Regions from separate parts of the Rossellomorea sp. LjRoot5 genome, predicted to be linked through region 1. Evidence: predicted binding sites of a transcription regulator. Region 1 holds the regulator's gene; the other holds the start of a gene.
The links. The regulator LexA, encoded in region 1, represses DNA repair genes until DNA is damaged. The targets are predictions, from matches to a motif close to CGAACATATGTTCG.
Positions count from the first base shown of each region.

Region 1 (10,268 bases):
TTAACAGAAGGCCGATCAAAATGAAGGCAAACGCTTTAGAACGCTTTAAATAAATATCATTTTCACGAATTTCAAACTTGGATGTCTTGATTAACAACAGAGAGAATACCATCCCGACAGTAATCGCCTCTAAAAACTCACTCACATTGACCCGAAAGACAGGAAATAAGAACATCAACGCACCCGTACTCATAAAGAGAGGGGGTAAAATAATCTTCTTACCGCTTACCGGCCTTTTCTGAGCCTTCATCCTGATAAATATCACCATAAATCCCATGCAAATCGCTACAATGGATGAAGCAATCATCATAAAGCATCATCATCCTTTTATAATCTACTTTCATACCTTTCCTTATTATAGCCCAAATGCAGGAAAAACGAAAACAGAAAAAAGAGAGAATGAATGGAAGATTCAATCTCTCTCGGTTTATCAGCCTAACACCCTTTTGATGGCTTCGTCTACACGCACTTCGTCAAATGGTTTAACTATGAAGTCCTTCGCTCCGGCTTCAATTGCTTCCACTACCACCTTTTGTTGTCCCATCGCCGAACACATAATAATCTTGGCCTGAGGGAATTCGGTAAGAATCTTCTTAACTGCCTCAATTCCATTCATGTCCGGCATGGTGATATCCATCGTCACCAGGTCAGGGTGAAGCTCACGATACTTCTCCACGGCAATGAGTCCATTCTCAGCTTCCCCAACGACTTCATGCCCGCTGGATGAAAGCATGTTTCCAAGAGTCAATCTCATAAATTTCGCATCATCCACTACAAGAATCGTTGCCACAGATGTTTCCTCCTCGTATACACTATCGATGTCTATTGAGTCTATTTACCTATTTAATCCAATTAAACTATACCATAAATCGTAATATTTATTCAATTTATTCTTTTAATTACTGCCTAAAGTTGATTAAAATCCTTGAAAGCCTCCGAATAGCGTCGTAAAGTAAGCAAGAATGACCGTCATCCAATCAAAGAACAGCATGATTCCTACAGCAATCATGACATATCCCCCTACTTTCACAATTCTTCCACTGTTCTTTCTGATCCACTGCATTCTTCCAATGAAGAATGACAGAATGAAGAAAGGAATGCCAAAGCCTAATACGTATGCTGTCATGTACATGACACCTGAACCAGGATTCGTTGCGGCAAGCGCAAGAACTGAAGCAAGGATCGGACCTGTACAGGGAGTCCACCCTGCGGCGAATGCCATTCCGATCAAAATGGAACCGATAAAGCCCGCAGGTCTATTCTTGAATTCAATTCTGCGATCCTTCATCAAGGATTCCGGAGTGAACACACCAATGACAACCAGGCCAAATATAACAATAAAAATTGCCCCAAGCTGTCTAATAAGATCTTTATAATTTAAAAAGAAGTTTCCAATAAAGGAAGCCCCAAAACCAATCGCGATAAAAATGGCTGAGAAACCAACTAAGAAGAATAATGTATGCAGTAAACTTCTTCTCTGCAACATGGCATTATCCGTTTTCAATTCATTGACACTCATCCCGGTTATGTATGAAAGAAAGGCGGGATATAAAGGTAAGCAGCATGGGGATATGAAGCTTAGGAATCCTGCCCCGAAGGCTAAAAAAATATTAATATCAGACATTTCCACATCTCCTACAATTCAGTATATATATCTATTCTATCAAACAATGCTACAAACTATGAGGGATGTTTATGTGAAAGATTTGTGACTATCTTATTACAATCACCTTTTACTCTTTCATTTGTATTAAAGTCTCTTTTCTTTTTTAAAATCCGATAATTTTACTTTGAAAAAATAGGCTATTTTCGTTATACTAATAAAAAGTTACAGTTATTACTAGTTTTGTATTCCACTTGTCAGGACATACAAAAGAAAGGAAACAGCCGTGTCTAAAAAAGAGCTTCTCGAACGAATTGAAAAAAAGCGTACTCAATTAATTGATATTGTTGCTGAAAATGGACTGACGTCACCTCAAGCTATTCAATTTAGTCAGGAACTTGATCGTCTGTTAAATAGCTACAACTCACAATACATAAAAAAATGCTACACACCCCAAATGAGCTGAACTAAACCTTTCATCCAAATAAACAATACTAATATAATGCTAAATATGAACAGGGAGACCCAAATAAAGGGTCTCCCTGTTGCATGATTTATTACCAAAGAATAGGAATGGATCCTGAAGCACCAGCCCCATCTTCTGTCGAAGTTCTGCCATTGGATAGGTTTTGGCAAAAGAACTATATTAAAAGAACCTCTCTAATCATGATTAGAGAAGCTCTTTCATATAGAAGTATTTTAATGTATTTGTACAAATGGTTCCTGGTCCACTTCTTTGACAATGGTGGCTTTGAGACCTTTAGGGGTTTTCACATAAAGGTAAACCGGTGTATGAGGGAAGTAATCGACGATTTCAGGACCAATCGCCTGTGCAAACCCAATTAATTCGGTTTCTTTCACCATGCCTGTATGTACATCGATGACCAATTTATTTAGCGTATCCTTTTTATACAATCCTTTACCCACAAATTCAATATCCTGATGAGAGAAATACTTTGACACATAATCTTCAAGATCCCGGATCCGGTTATATAAATCCCGGTCCTTCTCTTCTCCTTCATCACTAGGGAAGTAATAATATTTGTCGGATACATCATCCCACTTTTTGATTTTCCTATCATTCTCATCTAAATAGGTTGTGGCGATATAGTTACCTGAAACAACGCTGTTTAAAGGTTGTAGTTTGTAAATCGAAATCATAATGGGTACATTTTTCAATTCTTTATTTGCCCTTACACGGCGGGCCACTGTTCCAGCTACTTTTTTCCCGTATTCTTCCATCATTTTTTCGTTAATGTTCGCTTCGTCAAAATGCATAAGCTTCTTATCATCTTCCACCCTGATATAATCGATGGAGTTCATCGCAAGACCAAGGGAAATTCCCTTGATATTCCCTTCTGCGTCTACATAATTCTGCTCATGAATATAAGCAAGGTACATTGGGTTTTTCTTTTCCAGCTCCATCTGTTGTTCCCATGACATATCATCGGTAATCTCCAATTCAGGGTTAAGACCTGCCTTATTGGATTTAGACTTTCTCCCTAACCATGAGCTTAGATTCTTTAAATACTGCCCTTCCTGGTAGACATACTTTTCAGGAGAAAAATGTTCAGTGGATAAGGACATAAGGCCCGTCTCAATTTCATCCATATCACTGCGGTTATTGATAGTCATTGTAATAAGACCGCGATTTACCGACTTTTTTTCTTTGTTTACTTTATAATTTAAATATTCACGTGCATCACTTGCTGCACTATTTTGAATTTCAAGCGTTTCTTCATCTATCACTTCTTGAGGCTTATTGCTGCATCCGGCAATAAGAATCAAAAGGGACAGAGATACAATCATCCATTTTTTCATATGACTCCCTCCGGACTATATTTTATCATACATTACATTTCAATCAGCCTGATAATCTTTAAGTTTTTATGAATTCACGAAAATAATCCCATTATCCTACCTAATCTTATAAAATCATCTGTACACACCCTCATATCAGGATGCCCCAACAATAGAAAAAGCACTCATCACCTGAGTGCTTCCATCTATTACTTCATGTTCTTATTCATTGCATTCATCATCTGATTGATTTTCTTCTGGGATGGTTTTTGCCCCATTTGCATCATCATCATGCGTAACATTTGCTCGTTAATTGGTGGATTTTTCTTAAGATAGCTCATCATATATTTACGAGCAATGAAAAATCCTAGTGCTACTCCGGCAAGTAATGCCAGAACGCCTACTAGAATAAGTAATCCAGTCGTTCCCATACTCTTACTTCCTCCTTCATGTTGTCCTTTTAAAAGTGTACTAAACCCTGAAACATTATACAATATTTTGGTCGAAATTTCATATTAATATATAAACTTTCTTTGTTTTATTGGTTTTAACCAGCCAAAACGTTCATTTTTGATATCCATTGCCAATAACTGACCCATATTCCTTCGTAAAATTTCAAAAAAGATATATTCAGATTCATCGTGTCCCCAGGCATTCAAAGACATTGACTTTTCATTCAGAACGAGTGTCGCGCCTGATTCTTCTTTTTCGATTGTCGCCACGGAGTTTATCCAGGCTGCCTCTTTAACCTTCGTGATTTCGTGCTGAAGGAGTCTTTGTGTAGGAAGGTATGGAATCGGTTTCGTAATGTAATCTACTTGTTTCGAGACGATTTCGTGAAGATCACCTGTACTCGCTTCCCAATCAGAAAACAATTGATAGAACATTCTTTCACGACCATAGTAGTGTTGAACAAACAACTCTTCAATCCAATAGATTTGATAATTTCGCACCTTTACTCCCTCCTACCTTTCTTTCATATAGTATAAATCAACTAGAAGGGAGTCATTGTCATAAATTGTTGAAAATCTGCACTAGTTTTGTCGAACCTATTCTATCTCTTCTGAATATTAAGGGACGGAACGAAGTATTTATACGTTACTTGTTCTATACCCAATCTCTTCCACCCTTACTCCTATTGTGTTCACCCAAAAGAAAAAGGCCAACTCCTTAGAGGGTGTAAGGAGCCGACCTTTTCCATTCACGATTATTGAAGTAAAGCTTTGATTCTAGATACCACATTTTCAGAAGTGAAACCATATTCTTCCATTACCTTCGCTCCTGGGGCAGATGCACCATAACCATTGATTGCCAGGATGTCACCTTCATCGCCAACGTAGCGATCCCAGCCCATCGGAGAGCCCATTTCGATAGCCAGGCGTTTTTTCACGCTCTTAGGCAGGATGGATTCTTTGTATTCTTTTGATTGCTTTTCGAAACGATCCCAAGATGGCATGCTCACAACTGAAACACTGATGCCGTCTTTTTCAAGTGCATTTTGCGCATCTACCGCAAGATGCACTTCAGAACCAGTCGCAATCAAAAGGGCATCAGGCTGTTCTTTACCCGAAGCTGAGACAACATATGCTCCTTTGTTAACCCCGTTATAGGCTTTATCAGCCGTACCTTTAAGCGTTGGTAGATCCTGACGGGATAGAACCAGCATCGTAGGCTGATCTTTAGATTCTAACGATAATCTCCAGGCGGCAGCCACTTCATTACCGTCACCAGGTCGAATGACTGACAGGTTAGGCATTGCACGCAGGGATGCAAGCTGTTCAACAGGTTCATGGGTAGGTCCGTCTTCTCCCACAGCGATACTATCATGTGTGAATACATACGTAACAGGTAAGCCCATTATTGCCGCCAAACGGATAGCAGGTCTTAAATAGTCACTGAATACAAAGAATGTCCCACCGAATACATGAAGCCCTCCGTGCAGTGCCATACCATTCATGGCACCACCCATACCGAATTCCCGGACTCCGAACCAGATATTGCGGCCTTCATAAGATTCAGGCATGAAATCTTTCTCATCTTTAATCATCGTTTTGTTTGATCCTGCCAAGTCAGCGGAACCACCGATGAATGAAGGGAGGTTTTGAGCAATGGCATTCAACACTTCCCCTGAAGAAGCTCGGCTTGCCAATGCTTTTCCTTCTTCATATACCGGGATGTCCTTATCCCATCCTTGAGGGAGTTCGCCTTTGATCGCCGCTTCTAATTGAGTGGCTAGTTCAGGGTGTTCCTCTTTGTATTTAATGAATTGGTTGGCCCAATCTTGTTCTTTCTCAGAGCCAGCTTGTTGGATCTTTTCCTCAAAGCGGCTATATACCTCATCAGGCACGTGGAAATCCTGATCGAATGTCCACTTGTACGCTTCTTTCGTAAGCTTCATTTCATCTTCACCCAGAGGTGCACCATGAACAGCAGATTTACCTGATTTATTCGGAGCTCCGTACCCAATGACTGTCTTAACTTCAATCATTGTCGGGCGGGATGTATCCCCTTGACCTTCTTCAATCGCTTTGGAAATTTCGTCAAGATCATTTCCATCCTCAACACGAATATACTGCCATCCGTATGATTCAAATCGTCCCTTAACACTCTCAGAGAATGACTTATCCAACTCTCCGTCAAGTGAAATATCATTGGAATCATAAAGAACAACAAGGCGTCCTAATTTGAGATGTGCTGCCAATGAAGCAGCTTCAGAGGAAACACCTTCCATTAAGTCCCCATCTCCACAAATGGAGTATGTAAAGTGATCGACCATATTATATTGGTCTTTGTTATATGTAGTGGCCAGATGTCTTTCAGCTAATGCCATACCAACTGCCATTGCAATCCCCTGTCCCAGCGGGCCAGTCGTTGCTTCTACACCAGAGGTATGCTTGTACTCCGGATGTCCTGGAGTCTTACTTCCCCATTGGCGGAAATTTTTAAGATCATCCATTGAAACATCATAACCAGAAAGATGGAGTAGGCTGTACAACAGCATCGAACCGTGTCCCGCAGATAAGACAAAACGGTCGCGGTTGAACCATTCTGGATTTTTAGGATTATGATTCATGAACCTTGTCCAAAGTGCATACGCCATTGGAGCTGCCCCCATAGGCATTCCCGGGTGCCCGGAACCTGCTTTTTCAATCGCATCGATTGATAATGTACGAATTGTATTAATTGCTAATTGATCTGTTTTATCAAACATATGTCAGACATCCTTCCTTTTAATGTACCTTATTAATATTAATCTTCTTTGATAGTTTATACAACTATCTTGAATGATAACATGACTTTATGATCGTTGAAAATAAAAACCCTTCAAATCTTATGAGGGAGGAAAATGAATCAAAAAACTTCCAGGACCTATCAAAATTGGCCTGGAAGTTTTTTGATTAATGCATTTTTTTCTTATTCTGTATATCTTGGATCTTTTTAGGTGTTACTTCATTTCCTTCCGGATCAAAGATTCTTGTATTTTCAATTGTGCCTTTCATCGATTGACGGAACGTTTCTAGATATTCTTTTCTAAGTTTGGTCTGTTCTTTCGCTTCCTGCTCAGTTAGTCCGCTACTTTTGGACTTTTTGGCAAGTTCGTTGATTCTATTCATTTTTGATTTTGAAAGCATCTATAAAAACTCCTTTATTGCATAGTTTGCAAACTCTAAAACATTCTAAAAGCAGTGTATTACATTACCGTCATGTTACTAGAATAAAGGGTATAAAACAAGGGTTATGCATGATCAAGGGACACCATATATTCCTTGAAGCGTCTATGTACCGTAGCTTTGGATACATCGTATCCAAATCCCCTAAGAGTAGCTGCAATCTCAGCGAAGGTTAATTCATTTTTCCTTAATCGCACGATTTCTTCGACCGGCACCTCAATGCGTTCCCTTCCTTCCACATTTCCTTTGTTTTTTAAATTTTTATGAGGCTGAAAGCCATTTTCCACAGCCCGCTTCATACCCCGCTTAATTTTAAGGTTATGAAGTTTACGTTGATATTCCTCCACCATACTGACAATGTTGATGACCATAGAATCGGATTCGGATAAGTGTAATTCTCCACTATGAGTCTGACTGATGATTTTCACTTCCTCTTTTAACAGACAGTGAATAAGGGCGATCTTGGCATTTCCCCTGCCGATTCTTGTCTCGTCCTGGATAAGCACAGCCTCAATTGATTTATCTCTGACCAGGTCCAAAAGTTCCAAAACACCTGGACGGTCCAATTCAAATCCGCTCGCCTGATCCCTGATGACCGCATTTACTTCATAATGATGTTCGTTCGCCAATTTAACCAGTTCTTCTTCCTGCCGTTCCAATGATGTTTCCTGTGTGTTTTTCTTAGTACTTACTCTGCAGTATATGACTGCTTTCATCTTCTATCCCTCTATTCTTTGTTCATGACCAGTTCGAAATCTGATTGAGATGATATTGTTGGATTTTCAATAGGTAACACAAGTGATTCACCAGGTTTGATGGTAAAAGAGGTCAATTCGTTCTCTTCGCCAACCCAGGCGATAAATTCTTCCACTGTCATAGAATATTCTTCATTATACTGTTTGGCAATAGTCCAAAGAGTATCACTCTCCTCTACTGTGATACTTTGGAAGGAAGGTTGATCAGTCATATTGATTAATAAATAGCAAGCTGCTGAAAGGACTAAAACAAATAATATAATAATGTAAGAGAATCGATTCCAAATATGTGTTAACATAAAATTACCCCCATACGAACGTTTGTTCTGTTTTGTGTTTTCATTGTAATACGAACACTCGTTTGGTGTCAACAAAATTCGAACTTATGTTTGTATCAATAGTGGTGACATGCTATAATGGGAACATAAGATCTATAATAGAGGTGCGTGAACATGACAAAATTGTCGAAGAGACAGCAGGACATACTACAATATATTAAAGTTGCAGTCAGAGAAAAAGGGTATCCCCCTTCCGTACGTGAAATCGGGGAAGCTGTCGGTCTTGCTTCCAGTTCCACTGTACACGGACATTTAGCCAGGCTTGAAAGTAAAGGTCTGATCCGTCGTGATCCGACTAAACCGAGAGCGATAGAAATTCTGGACCTTGAAGAAGATACGATACCGCGACAACGTGTAGTAAACGTCCCTTTAATCGGTAAAGTCACAGCAGGTCAACCGATAACGGCTGTTGAAAATGTGGAAGAATTTTTCCCTCTGCCCGAGCGGATGGCCCCTTCGGATGAGCAGGTCTTCATGCTTGAAATCATGGGTGACAGTATGATCGAAGCCGGCATATTGGATGGGGATTTTGTCATTGTTCGCCAGCAGCAGACAGCGAACAACGGAGATATCGTCGTTGCCATGACCGATGAAGATGAAGCAACGGTCAAACGTTTCTTTAAAGAAAAGGATTATGTGCGTCTGCAGCCAGAGAACTCAACAATGGAACCAATCATTTTACGGAACGTCTCCATTTTAGGTAAAGTGGTTGGAGTGTATCGTCAAGTTCATTGATAGTGGCATTCGGTATGCTTAGGGCATGCCAGAAACTATTATCAGCCGGTTATCATAATAATGAAAAAAAGCCTGAGGTTGGAAGTCGAAACATTCCATCCCCAGGCTTTTTTTGATATCGTTTCCTTCCCTGATTCCCTTCTTCCCCCCTATGAATACAGCCTGAACTTTGTGTAAAAAACCCTCAAAGATATATCGTTGAGGGTTCCTGGTAATTAATACATTTGAATGTACTGTTCACGTTCCCAAGGATGTACTTGTGTACGGAACATATCCCACTCGATTTCTTTCGCTTCCACGAAATGTTCGAATATGTGTTCCCCAAGGGACTTAACAATTACTTCACTTGTTTTTAATGTTTCAAGAGCTGCATATAATGTTGCAGGAAGATCTACGATACCTGCTTCTTCACGCTCTTTTTTGTCCATTACATAGATGTTGCGGTCAATTGGCTTAGGAGCCGGTAGGTTATTCTTAATTCCATCTAATCCTGCCGCAAGTAAAACAGCCATTGCAAGGTAAGGATTTGCCGCTGGGTCGACACTGCGGACTTCAACGCGTGTGCTCAGGCCACGGGAAGCAGGGATACGGATTAACGGGCTACGATTACGCGCAGACCAGGCAACATAGCAAGGTGCTTCGTATCCTGGAACTAAGCGCTTATATGAGTTTACAGTCGGGTTGGTAATCGCTGTAAATGCAGTGGCATGCTTAATGATACCAGCAAGGAATTGACGGGCAGTATCGCTTAGTTGCAAGTCACCTTTTTCATCAAAGAAAGAGTTCACTCCATTTTTGAACAAGGACATATTACAGTGCATTCCTGAGCCATTTACACCGAATAATGGTTTCGGCATGAATGTAGCGTGCAAACCGTGTTTACGGGCAATCGTTTTTACTACCAGTTTGAATGTCTGAATATCATCACAAGCTCTTAATGCATTGGCGTATTTGAAATCGATCTCATGTTGTCCGGGAGCTACTTCATGGTGAGATGCTTCGATTTCAAAGCCCATCTCTTCAAGTTCTAAAGCGATATCACGACGGCAGTTCTCCCCTAAATCGGTAGGGGCTAGGTCAAAATAGCCACCGTTATCATTTAATTCTAACGTAGGTTCGCCATTTACATCTAATTTAAAGAGGAAGAATTCCGGCTCTGGCCCAAGATTGAAGTCAGTGAACCCAAGTTCCTCCATTTCACCTAAAATGCGTTTTAGGTTATTACGGGGGTCTCCCTCGAACGGAGTGCCATCCGGATTGTAAATATCACAGATCAGACGGGCTACCTTACCTTTTTCAGCTGTCCACGGGAAAACTAACCATGTGTCTAAATCCGGGAAGAGGTACATATCTGATTCTTCGATAC
Region 1 is NZ_CAXUQN020000001.1:2,506,460-2,516,727, forward strand. It holds gene ACSQ2E_RS12925 (CcdC family protein) at 1-310, opposite strand, end outside; gene ACSQ2E_RS12930 (response regulator) at 431-790, opposite strand; gene ACSQ2E_RS12935 (cytochrome c biogenesis CcdA family protein) at 917-1,624, opposite strand; gene ACSQ2E_RS12940 (Spo0E family sporulation regulatory protein-aspartic acid phosphatase) at 1,890-2,069, shown strand; gene ACSQ2E_RS12945 (CamS family sex pheromone protein) at 2,303-3,424, opposite strand; gene ACSQ2E_RS12950 (YneF family protein) at 3,613-3,834, opposite strand; gene sirA (sporulation inhibitor of replication protein SirA) at 3,919-4,356, opposite strand; gene tkt (transketolase) at 4,611-6,614, opposite strand; gene ACSQ2E_RS12965 (DUF896 domain-containing protein) at 6,802-7,035, opposite strand; gene ACSQ2E_RS12970 (YneB family resolvase-like protein) at 7,140-7,790, opposite strand; gene yneA (cell division suppressor protein YneA) at 7,802-8,128, opposite strand; gene lexA (transcriptional repressor LexA) at 8,282-8,902, shown strand; gene glnA (type I glutamate--ammonia ligase) at 9,118-10,268, opposite strand, start outside.

Region 2 (10,268 bases), 1.9 Mb from region 1:
GGTCGTCGGGGTCACGCCGTGTTTTTTGTTGTATTCCTGTTGGGTCGTCCGGCGACGTTCGGTTTCATCCAACGCTTTTTGCATGGAGTCGGTGATTTTGTCTGCATACATGATGACTCTTCCGTTACTATTACGGGCTGCACGGCCGATCGTCTGGATCAGGGACCGCTCAGAACGCAGGAAGCCTTCTTTATCAGCATCCAATATGGTGACAAGCGACACTTCAGGTATGTCCAGACCTTCACGGAGTAAGTTGATTCCTACTAAAACGTCGTATTTTCCCAAACGAAGATCCCTGATGATTTCGATACGCTCCAACGTCTTGATTTCAGAATGGAGGTATTGGACTTTGATTCCGATTTCCTTTAAATAGGCAGAGAGATCCTCTGACATTTTCTTCGTTAGCGTCGTAACGAGAACCCGTTCGTTTTTCTCGATCCGTTCATTGATCTCACCTAATAGATCGTCTATCTGGCCTTCGATCGGACGCACCTCGATGATAGGGTCAAGAAGTCCCGTCGGCCGGATGATCTGCTCGACCATCTCAGGACTATGTTCCAACTCATATGGTCCGGGAGTTGCGGAAACATAGAGAAGCTGCTTGGTTTTCTTCTCGAACTCTTCAAAGCGCAAGGGACGATTGTCCATGGCTGAAGGCAGACGGAATCCATGGTCCACAAGCACTTTTTTACGTGCCTGGTCCCCATTGAACATCCCCCGGATTTGAGGCAACGTAACGTGAGACTCATCGACCACAATCAGAAAGTCATCTGGAAAATAGTCCAGGAGAGTATAGGGAGTCGATCCTGCCGGTCTGAGCGTAAGGTGTCGTGAGTAGTTTTCAATTCCCGAGCAAAAGCCCATTTCCCTCATCATTTCCAGATCATAGCGGGTCCTTTGCTCTAAACGCTGGGCCTCAAGCAATTTATTCTCTTCCTTCATGATGGTCAGCTGCTCTTCAAGCTCTTTTTCAATATTCTTGACTGCGACCTCCAATTTTTCCTGGCGGGTTACGAAGTGGGATGCCGGGAATAATCTCATATGATTACGATCGCCTATGATTTCGCCGGTGAGGGCATCCACTTCACGGATCCGGTCTATTTCATCCCCGAAAAATTCTACACGCATACAGTGTTCATCACGGGAAGCAGGGAAAATTTCCACCACGTCTCCGCGCACACGGAAAGTCCCGCGCTGAAAGTCGATATCATTTCGTTCATATTGGATATCCACGAGCTTACGAAGCAATTGATTCCGTTCGATTTCCATCCCTGTTCTGAGGGAAAGCACGAGCTCACGATACTCTTCCGGATTACCTAAACCGTAAATACAGGACACACTGGCAATGATGATGACATCTTTCCGTTCAAAAAGGGAAGATGTGGCAGAGTGTCTCAGTTTATCGATTTCATCATTGATGCTGGCATCCTTTTCAATGAAGGTATCGGTTTGAGGGACATATGCTTCCGGCTGATAATAATCATAGTAACTTACAAAATATTCAACGGCGTTATCAGGGAAATACTCTTTAAACTCACTATAGAGTTGTCCCGCCAACGTTTTATTATGGGCGATGATGAGAGTCGGCTTTTCAACCTGCTTGATTACATTGGAGACGGTGAAGGTCTTTCCTGTCCCTGTTGCCCCAAGTAATGTTTGATGTCGTTTCCCTTCATTTATACCCTGTACCAGCTTCTCTATGGCAAGGGGCTGGTCACCCTCTGGTTTATATTTAGATTTGAGCTCGAATTGATCTTTCACCGTGAAACCTCCTATAATAAAGGACTGCTACCTTGTATTTACCTACTTATACCCATCTTAAACACTGCACACTCATTTATACCCATTCTACCACATTTCCTTCCCTATTAACCAACAATAAGCGAACAAAAGTTCGTTTATTCTTTTTTCAGGGACGGACCTTCAAAATCAGTCCTTTTAACATTGTGGATAACTTTTCGGTTTGAGAAAGAGGAAAGAAAGGATTATACATTCGACAAAGAAAAGAGGATTGACCATCTTCTTTCGACAGTATTCGATCATTTCTATGCACATCCTGTGTATAACTATGTGCATAAGTCGATGTCCTTTGTGGAAAATCCTTAAACTTATTCACAATTCGTCAAATTTCTTGTGAACAATTACCGTGTATTCGATTTCATACTGTGAATAACCATTTGAAATGCTATGTTATTCACATAATTCCTCCTTTATCCACAATTCAACCATTTGTGCCCTCAATCCCTCTTCCAAGAATATTCATCTAGGCATATATCCAATAATTGATTGACTATTCAGTCTATTTTTCTATAAGCTTCTTTATAGATTCTACTAAAATACATCGAAACAGGAGGAATGTATGAAAAAATCGAAATGGTTGCAAGTCGCAGGTAGTCTTAGTTTAACGGGGTTCTTATTGGGGGCCGCCGTGACACCCTTGTCCCCTTCACTTTCTTCTCAAGGAATTGCACGTGCTGCCACGGTGGATTCATCCGAATTGCAGGAAGCATTCCGACAAGCCGCTCAAGAATTTGGCGTACCCGTCGAAATACTCCTTTCAGTGAGTTATAACATGTCCTTATGGGAGCATCACGATGGCAAGCCAAGCGCTTCGGGGGGCTACGGATTGATGCATCTGACTGAAGTCAGTGTGGATAATTTGGAAGATCCTCGCACCTCGGACAAACCGTTACATATGTTTCTTTCAGGGAAGGAAGACGCTCCCATGCAGGGGGTGACAACTGGTAAGGTAACCGAGCTGACTCTCTCAGATCCGACCCTTCACACATTAACTGAGGCCGCGGACCTGCTTTCCCTTCCACCAGAAAACCTGAAAAAAGATAAAAAGCAAAACATCCGTGGAGCTGCGGCACTACTTGCAAAGTATGCGGATCAGACAATCGGTAAAACTCCGACGGGTCTTGACGATTGGTACGGGGCCGTTGCCAAATACAGTGGTTCTTCTGATGAGACAGGAGCAAGGGATTTTGCCGATCGAGTATATGAAACGATCAACGAAGGAGCGGCGAAACAGACAGAAGATGGCTCTTCCATCCATCTCGCTCCTAAACCAATCACTCCTGATAAAGAAACCATCAACCCTTTGCATTTAAAAACAGACGACGGAGAAAACAAAGCCGACTGTCCGAAAGGCCTTGCCTGCCATTTCGTCCCTGCAGCATACAAGAAAATCAATCATGACGGAACATTCTATGAGTGGTCTTACGGCAACTACGACAAAGCCAATCGTCCACATGATAACCAGGAAATCAAGTACATCGTCCTCCACGATACGGAAATCAGCTATGATCTAACCAAAACCGTTTTTCAGCGGGAAACGACCCAGGCTTCCGCCCACTACGTGATCCGCGCTTCAGATGGCGATATCACTCAAATGATCGATAATAAAGATGTAGCCTGGCATGCGGGCAACTGGTATTTCAATTCCAAAAGTATCGGAATCGAACATGAAGGAATCGCCATTGAAGGGGCAGACTGGTACAACGAGCAGCTGTACCATGCCTCCGCACGTTTAGTAAAGCATCTATCAAGGGAGTACAATATCCCGTTGGACCGCGATCATATCATCGCCCATGATGAAGTGCCGGGTACATCCGCAGCCAGACAGTCCACTATGCACTGGGATCCGGGCCCATTCTGGGATTGGGCTCATTATATGAAGATTTTGGGGGCACCCCTTGAGTCAGGGAAGAAGCAAAAAGACGTAGTCCAGATCAATCCGAACTTCAACAAGAACATGCCGGATCTTCAGACACCGAAGGGCGAGCCTGTGCCAAAGCAACCGGCAAACTTCGTCTACCTGTATAGCGCTCCGAGCTTTGATGCTCCTCTTATCAAAGACGCGGCACTGCCAAATGCCCATCCTTTAGATGCGTCGAATTGGGGAAATAAAGCAGTCACAGGTCAAACATTTTATAAGGCGGAAGACCAAGGGGACTGGACAGCGATCTGGTATGGAGCCCAGAAAGCGTGGTTCTATAATCCAAAAGGAAAAAACACCACAAAAGGTTCAGGGATCGTCATCACCCTGAAAGAAGGGAAAACGGAAATCCCAGTTTACGGTTTGGCTTATCCCGAAGCAGAAGCATTTCCTGAAGGCATTCCGGTAAGAGGAATGGATGTACTTCAATATACACTCACACCGGGACAGAAATATGTCGCCACTGAGAAAGTGAAAGGAAGCTATTACAGCGCACCGGTTTATACGTACAATCCGGAGACGACCCACAAGATCGTCTGGGGAGACGACGAATTTTATCTGATTCACCTGAATCACCGTCTTGCCTTCGTAAGAGCTGAAGATGTGGATGTTGTGGAGAATCCCAAACATAAACACCACCATAAGCGATAAAAAAACAAGGCCGTCCCCAAAGGATGGCCTTGTTTTTTATCGTGCCTATGCACTTCTCTTCGCTTTTTTCATCATCCGGTCACTATACCAGAATCCGGCGGTGAGCGATGCCGCGTCTATGACTATGAGCAACCATGAATCCGTATATCCCTTTGACACCGAAGCCGCTATGAGAGCAACGGTCAGAATCAAGCCGACATAATGATTATATGTCACCCGTGTGAACAGAACGACAAGCAATCCCGGTAAAAATAAGCCTAAAATAATTTTGGACACGTTCAACTCTCCTTGTAAATAAGGGAATAACACATATTCTACCGAAGTTTCCCCTATCTGGAAAGGGGGTTCTTATTCTTCAGCCTCCCGGATCAGTTTCTGTGTCCGTTCTTTCAGCTCATGATGGGGGATGAATTTTTCAGACAGCATATCAGGAAGGATGTATTCGAGGAAGTATTGTACGCATTCCATGTCCTTATATTTTACGATCGTCGTCAGTGCCTCCTGATAAATTTCAATAAACAGCGGTTCAGGATTTCCTTTTTGGATTTCACCGAATGACTCGTATAAAAGGTCGATTTTATCTGCGACGGATAGAATCCTTCCTTCGAGGGTCTCATCCTTCCCCTCTTTAAAACGTTCCCGGTATACTTCCTGGAATTGCGGGGGGAACTCCGTTGTGATGAATTTATTCACCATCTGATCCTCCACCTGGCTGAAGAGCTCCCGTAATTTGCCCGAAGCATATTTCACGGGTGTTTTGATATCACCGGTGAACAGTTCTGCGTAATCATGATTCAATGCTTTTTCATAGAGTGCTTTCCAATCCAGTTCTTTTCCGTTCTGTTCCTCCACCGTCCCAAGAAACTGGGCGATTTTCGTTACTTTAAAGGAATGGCTTGCCACATTATGCTCGTGGTATTTGAATCGACCCGGACAGCGGATAAGGGTCTCAAGATCTGATAAGCTTTTAAAATAATGATGAATTCCCATGGTATTCTCCTCTCACTGATTATCTTTACTTTATGAAAATAGTATCAAGGAGAGTCGGCCGATGCAACGATTGGTGGCTTATCCTTTTCTACTTCTCTTACTAATATGGTATTTTACGGTGGAATGATACGTGCTGGATTGCTTGTCCACATTTTTTCAGGATAGTAAGGGTGATAAAAAACACCCCCTCAGCATTTGAGAGAGTGTTTGTGACTTTATATGAGGCGTACGGAAACGACGCCGGTGATGTTTTTCATTTTTCGTTTCACGTCGGCGTGTTCATGCTCCGCTAATTTCTGGTCAAGGTCGATCATGGTGTATGCCCACGTATTCTTACTGCGATTGATCATATCGGCGATGTTGACGGCATAACCTGAGAGGACCGTAGCGATTTGTCCCACCATGTTCGGGATGTTCTGATGCATGACCGTCACTCTCATCTTCCCGCTGTACGGAAGCTCGACGTCCGGGAGGTTGACGGCATGCTTGATATTCCCTGTTTCAAGATAGGTTTTCAGCTGCTTGGTGGCCATGATGGCACAGTTTTCTTCCGATTCGACGGTAGATGCACCGAGATGCGGAACAGGTACGACATTTTTCATGGCGAGGACCTTTTTATTCGGAAAGTCCGTCACGTATTTCCGGACGACTCCTGATTCCAGCGCCCCGGCCATGGCATCCTCTTCCACCAGCTCACCCCTTGAAAAGTTCAGGATCGTCATTCCTTTTTTCATTTTCCGGAAGGCCTCTTCGCTTACAAAGCTTGCCGTTTTGTCCGTCAAAGGGATGTGCAACGTGACAAAATCACATTCTGCCCACACTTCTTCTATGTGATGAGCGCGCTTCACATCCTGCGATAAACGCCATGCAGCGTCGACGGAGATAAACGGATCATACGCCACTACATCCATCCCGAGGGCAAGAGCATCGTTGGCGACGAGGACACCGATCGCCCCCAAGCCGACGACCCCGAGCTTCTTCCCTTTGATTTCACTTCCTACGAATTCCTTTTTCTTCGCTTCCACCACACCAGGGACATCTTCTTCCGACTCTTTTAACGAGTTTGTCCAGCCGACGGCAGAATACAGGTTACGGGAGGAAGCAATCAAATTGGCGAGAACCAGCTCCTTGACGGCATTGGCATTGGCACCGGGTGTATTGAAGACGACAATCCCCTTTTCTGTACAGAGTTCGATGGGGATATTATTGACACCGGCTCCTGCACGGGCGATGGCCTTGACGGATGCGGGGAAATCGTAATCATGAAGGTTCTTCGATCTGACGAGGATTCCATCCGGGTCCCCGTTCCCATTCAGATGATAGTTCAGGTCGTCCTCGATCAGTGATAATCCGCTTTGACTGATGGCGTTGTACGTATTGATTGAAATCATTCTCAACATCCTCCTCGATCAGATTCAAATTTTTTCATGAAATCGACCAGCGACTCCACTCCTTCAAGCGGCATGGCATTGTAAAGACTCGCCCTCATTCCTCCGACGGAACGGTGACCTTTTAAAAATTCAAACCCTTCCGCTTTGGCTCCCTTTAAAAACTCCGCGTCCAGTTCTTCACTGCCCGTCGAAAAAGGAATGTTCATCAGGGAACGATTTTTCTCCGGTACGGGGTTGTGAAATAACGATGATTCATCAATACAGTCGTAAAGAAGAGCGGCTTTTCTCTCATTACGGACCTGCATCCCATCCACCCCGCCGTTCTCCTTCACCCATTCCAATACAAGTTTCAGAACATAAATGGAAAAGGTCGGTGGCGTATTGAAAAGGGAATCATGCTTCACATACGTTTCGTAGTTCAGCATGGTCGGACAGCTTTCCGGTGCCTTTCCGATCAGACTGTCGTGAATAATGGCCACGGTCACCCCGGATGGGCCCAGGTTTTTCTGGGCACCGGCATAAATGAGCCCGAAAGAGGAAACGTCTATTTTCTCAGAAAGGATGTGAGAAGACATGTCGGCGACGAGAGGTATCCCTCCCGTATCGGGATACTCATGGAACCGGGTTCCCTCGATTGTATTATTGGATGTGATATGTACATAGCTTGAGTCCGGTGAAAAATCTTCTGGTCTATAGGCAGGGATCTCAAACTTCCCATCGGGTAACAACCTACGGACCTTCCCTGACTTCTCCGCTTCTTTAATTGCTTTTTTTGACCAGCTGCCCGTCAGAATATAGTCTGCCTCCTGCCCCTCACCCAGGAGATTAAGGGGGATCATGGAGAATTGAAGGGAAGCTCCCCCCTGCAGGAAGATCACTCTATAATCATCGGGAATCGAAAGCAGTTCACCCAATAAGCTTTGTGCTTCCTCTATTATATTTTGGAAAGGGGCTGACCGATGACTCAATTCCATCACAGACATACCCGTCTCCCGATAATTCAATAACTCATCTTGAACCTTCTTCAACACAGGCTCAGGCAACACAGCAGGACCAGCAGAAAAGTTATACACACGCTTCAACAACAGCACCACCAAAAGTTCAGAATTTTTCAACAGTATAATGGCGGGCAAGACTTTCGTCAATATCAGTAACTTACGATGAAAACGCTTAATGAGATTGTTTTTAGCCTCATGCACGGTCATGGATGGATTCTTGCTGGTTTTATAAAAAATCGGCTTCCCCGCCTGCCCTTGTTGGGCCAAGCAGGAAAGCCGATATTCAGCCTGTCAGGATATCTTCTTTCGGATAGCGGATCTTCTCTTTATCCGGACGGGATAGGGAGAAGGCAAGTGTTAAGGGGCCAAGTTTCCCGGCGAACATCACAATGATGATGATCCACTTCCCTGCTATGGAAAGAGATCCCGTTATCCCCATGGACAATCCCACTGTACCGAAGGCGGACACCACTTCAAACACAATGGACAGGAACGACACATCATGTTCCGTCATTTCAAGGAAAAAAAGAGCAGTGAATACGAGTAGCACACTGATCATCGACAGAGCCAAAGCTTTGAAAATATGCGCTTGATCAATCGTGCGCCTGAAGATACGGATATCTTTTTTCTCTTTTAAAAAGGCGATCATACTCAATGAGATGACAACAAAAGTGGTCAGCTTGATTCCTCCGCCTGTGGAAGCACTACCCGCACCGATGAACATCAACAGGATGGTGAATAGCAGCGTTGAGCGCTCCATGCTTCCATAATCAAGGGAGTTGAATCCCGCCGTGCGGGGTGTGACCGCTTGAAAATAGGAGGCAAATAGTTTATCCGGAAGGGGCAGTTGCGCCAGGGTATTCGGATTATTATACTCCAGGACGAATATCATCATGAAAGCAATGACATTGATGATGAACGTTCCAAGGACCATGATTTTGGTATGCAGGGATAATTGACGGATCGTCTTTGATTTCCACAAATCCACCAACACCGTGAACCCTATCCCCCCTAGTATAAATAGGAACGAAATGGTCAGGTTGATAATCGGGCTTCCCACATATCCCATCAGACTGTCGGGAAACAGAGAAAAACCGGCATTGTTAAACGCAGATATTGAATGAAAGATACTGACATACAAGCCACGTTTCCATCCAAACTCCGGCACCCATTCCGTCGCTAATAACAGCAAGGCAAAACCTTCTACGATAAAAGAGAAGATAAATAAATATTTCACAAGCTTGATGACCCCGCCTACGGAAGTCTGATTCAGTGCCTGTTGAAGGAGTAACCGTTCTTTGAAGCCGATCTTCTTCCCAAGCATCATGAAAATCAAAACCGCGAAGGACATGATGCCGAGTCCACCAATCTGAATCAGACTCATGACGACCACTTCCCCAAACAGGGTGAAAGCCCCTCCTGTATCCACCACGGCAAGACCCGTCACCGTCATGGCGGAGGTCGTCGTGAATAATGCGTCGAGCCAGGAGATCTGTTCAGTGGTGGCAAACGGAAGCTTTAACATCCCCATTCCGAGTATGATGAAAAATAGAAAGGTCACAACAAGAAGTTGCGGCGGACTTAACCGGATGACCTTTTGCTTCATCCTTATACACCTTCTTTTTCAAATCGATTTATATCCCGATTGTGTCCTATAACGATTAGAATATCCTTTAATTCAACCACCTCATCGGCAGAAGGAGAGACAATGACTTCTTCCCCGCGATGGATAGCGATGATATTACAGCCGAATTTGGCCCGAACGTCGAGATCATTCAGCGTTTTATTCGCTACCTTCTTTGAAGCATAGACCTCTACGATGCTGTGCTCTTTCGAAAGCTCGATATAATCGATGATCTTTTCAGACGTGATATGGTGGGCAATCCTTCTTGCCATGTCCCGTTCCGGATGAATGACCTTATCCGCCCCGATCCGATCCAGTACTTTTTGGTGGTAGGAATTCGATGCTTTCACCCACACTTCCTTAACCCCTAATTCCTTGAGAAGGAGCGTTGTTAGGATGCTTGCTTCGATATTATCGCCGAAGGATACGATTACGTGATCGAAGTTCCTTAAACCAAGGGATTTTAATACCGATTCGTCCATGGCATTCGCCTGCACAGCGTGGGTGGCAATATCGATAAATTTTTGTACCACATCGTGATTTATATCGATGGCCAGTACTTCCACATCCAGATCAGCCAGTTCCTGAACCAGATTCCCTCCAAATCTCCCTAGACCTATAACAGCAAACTGCTTTTTCATGATGAAATCCTCCAAAACCTTTTTTATAGCTTAACCAATTACTGCCTGACTTTACTACCATATTAAACAACGCAAAAAGACCACCAGGAACTAAGCCTGTGGTCATCTATTACAGATCACAAGTATCATCCTCTCCCAATACGCTTACGGAGTTAGCTGACGGATTCGGGTCATGGAAGTAGCCCTACCTTTCAATCGAAAGGATTCACCCCTGAAACTAGTGGGTCCCCCGCTTCAATAATTGAATTAAGC
Region 2 is NZ_CAXUQN020000001.1:568,400-578,667, reverse strand. It holds gene uvrB (excinuclease ABC subunit UvrB) at 1-1,761, opposite strand, end outside; gene ACSQ2E_RS02810 (N-acetylmuramoyl-L-alanine amidase) at 2,360-4,372, shown strand; gene ACSQ2E_RS02805 (CsbA family protein) at 4,418-4,648, opposite strand; gene ACSQ2E_RS02800 (HD domain-containing protein) at 4,721-5,362, opposite strand; gene ACSQ2E_RS02795 (phosphoglycerate dehydrogenase) at 5,578-6,753, opposite strand; gene serC (3-phosphoserine/phosphohydroxythreonine transaminase) at 6,756-7,835, opposite strand; gene ACSQ2E_RS02785 (TrkH family potassium uptake protein) at 8,035-9,357, opposite strand; gene ACSQ2E_RS02780 (potassium channel family protein) at 9,360-10,016, opposite strand; cyclic di-AMP (ydaO/yuaA leader) riboswitch at 10,142-10,268, opposite strand, start outside.
Region 2: a site for LexA is predicted at 1,884-1,897, ahead of uvrB (excinuclease ABC subunit UvrB). Genes of this name have one in related genera too.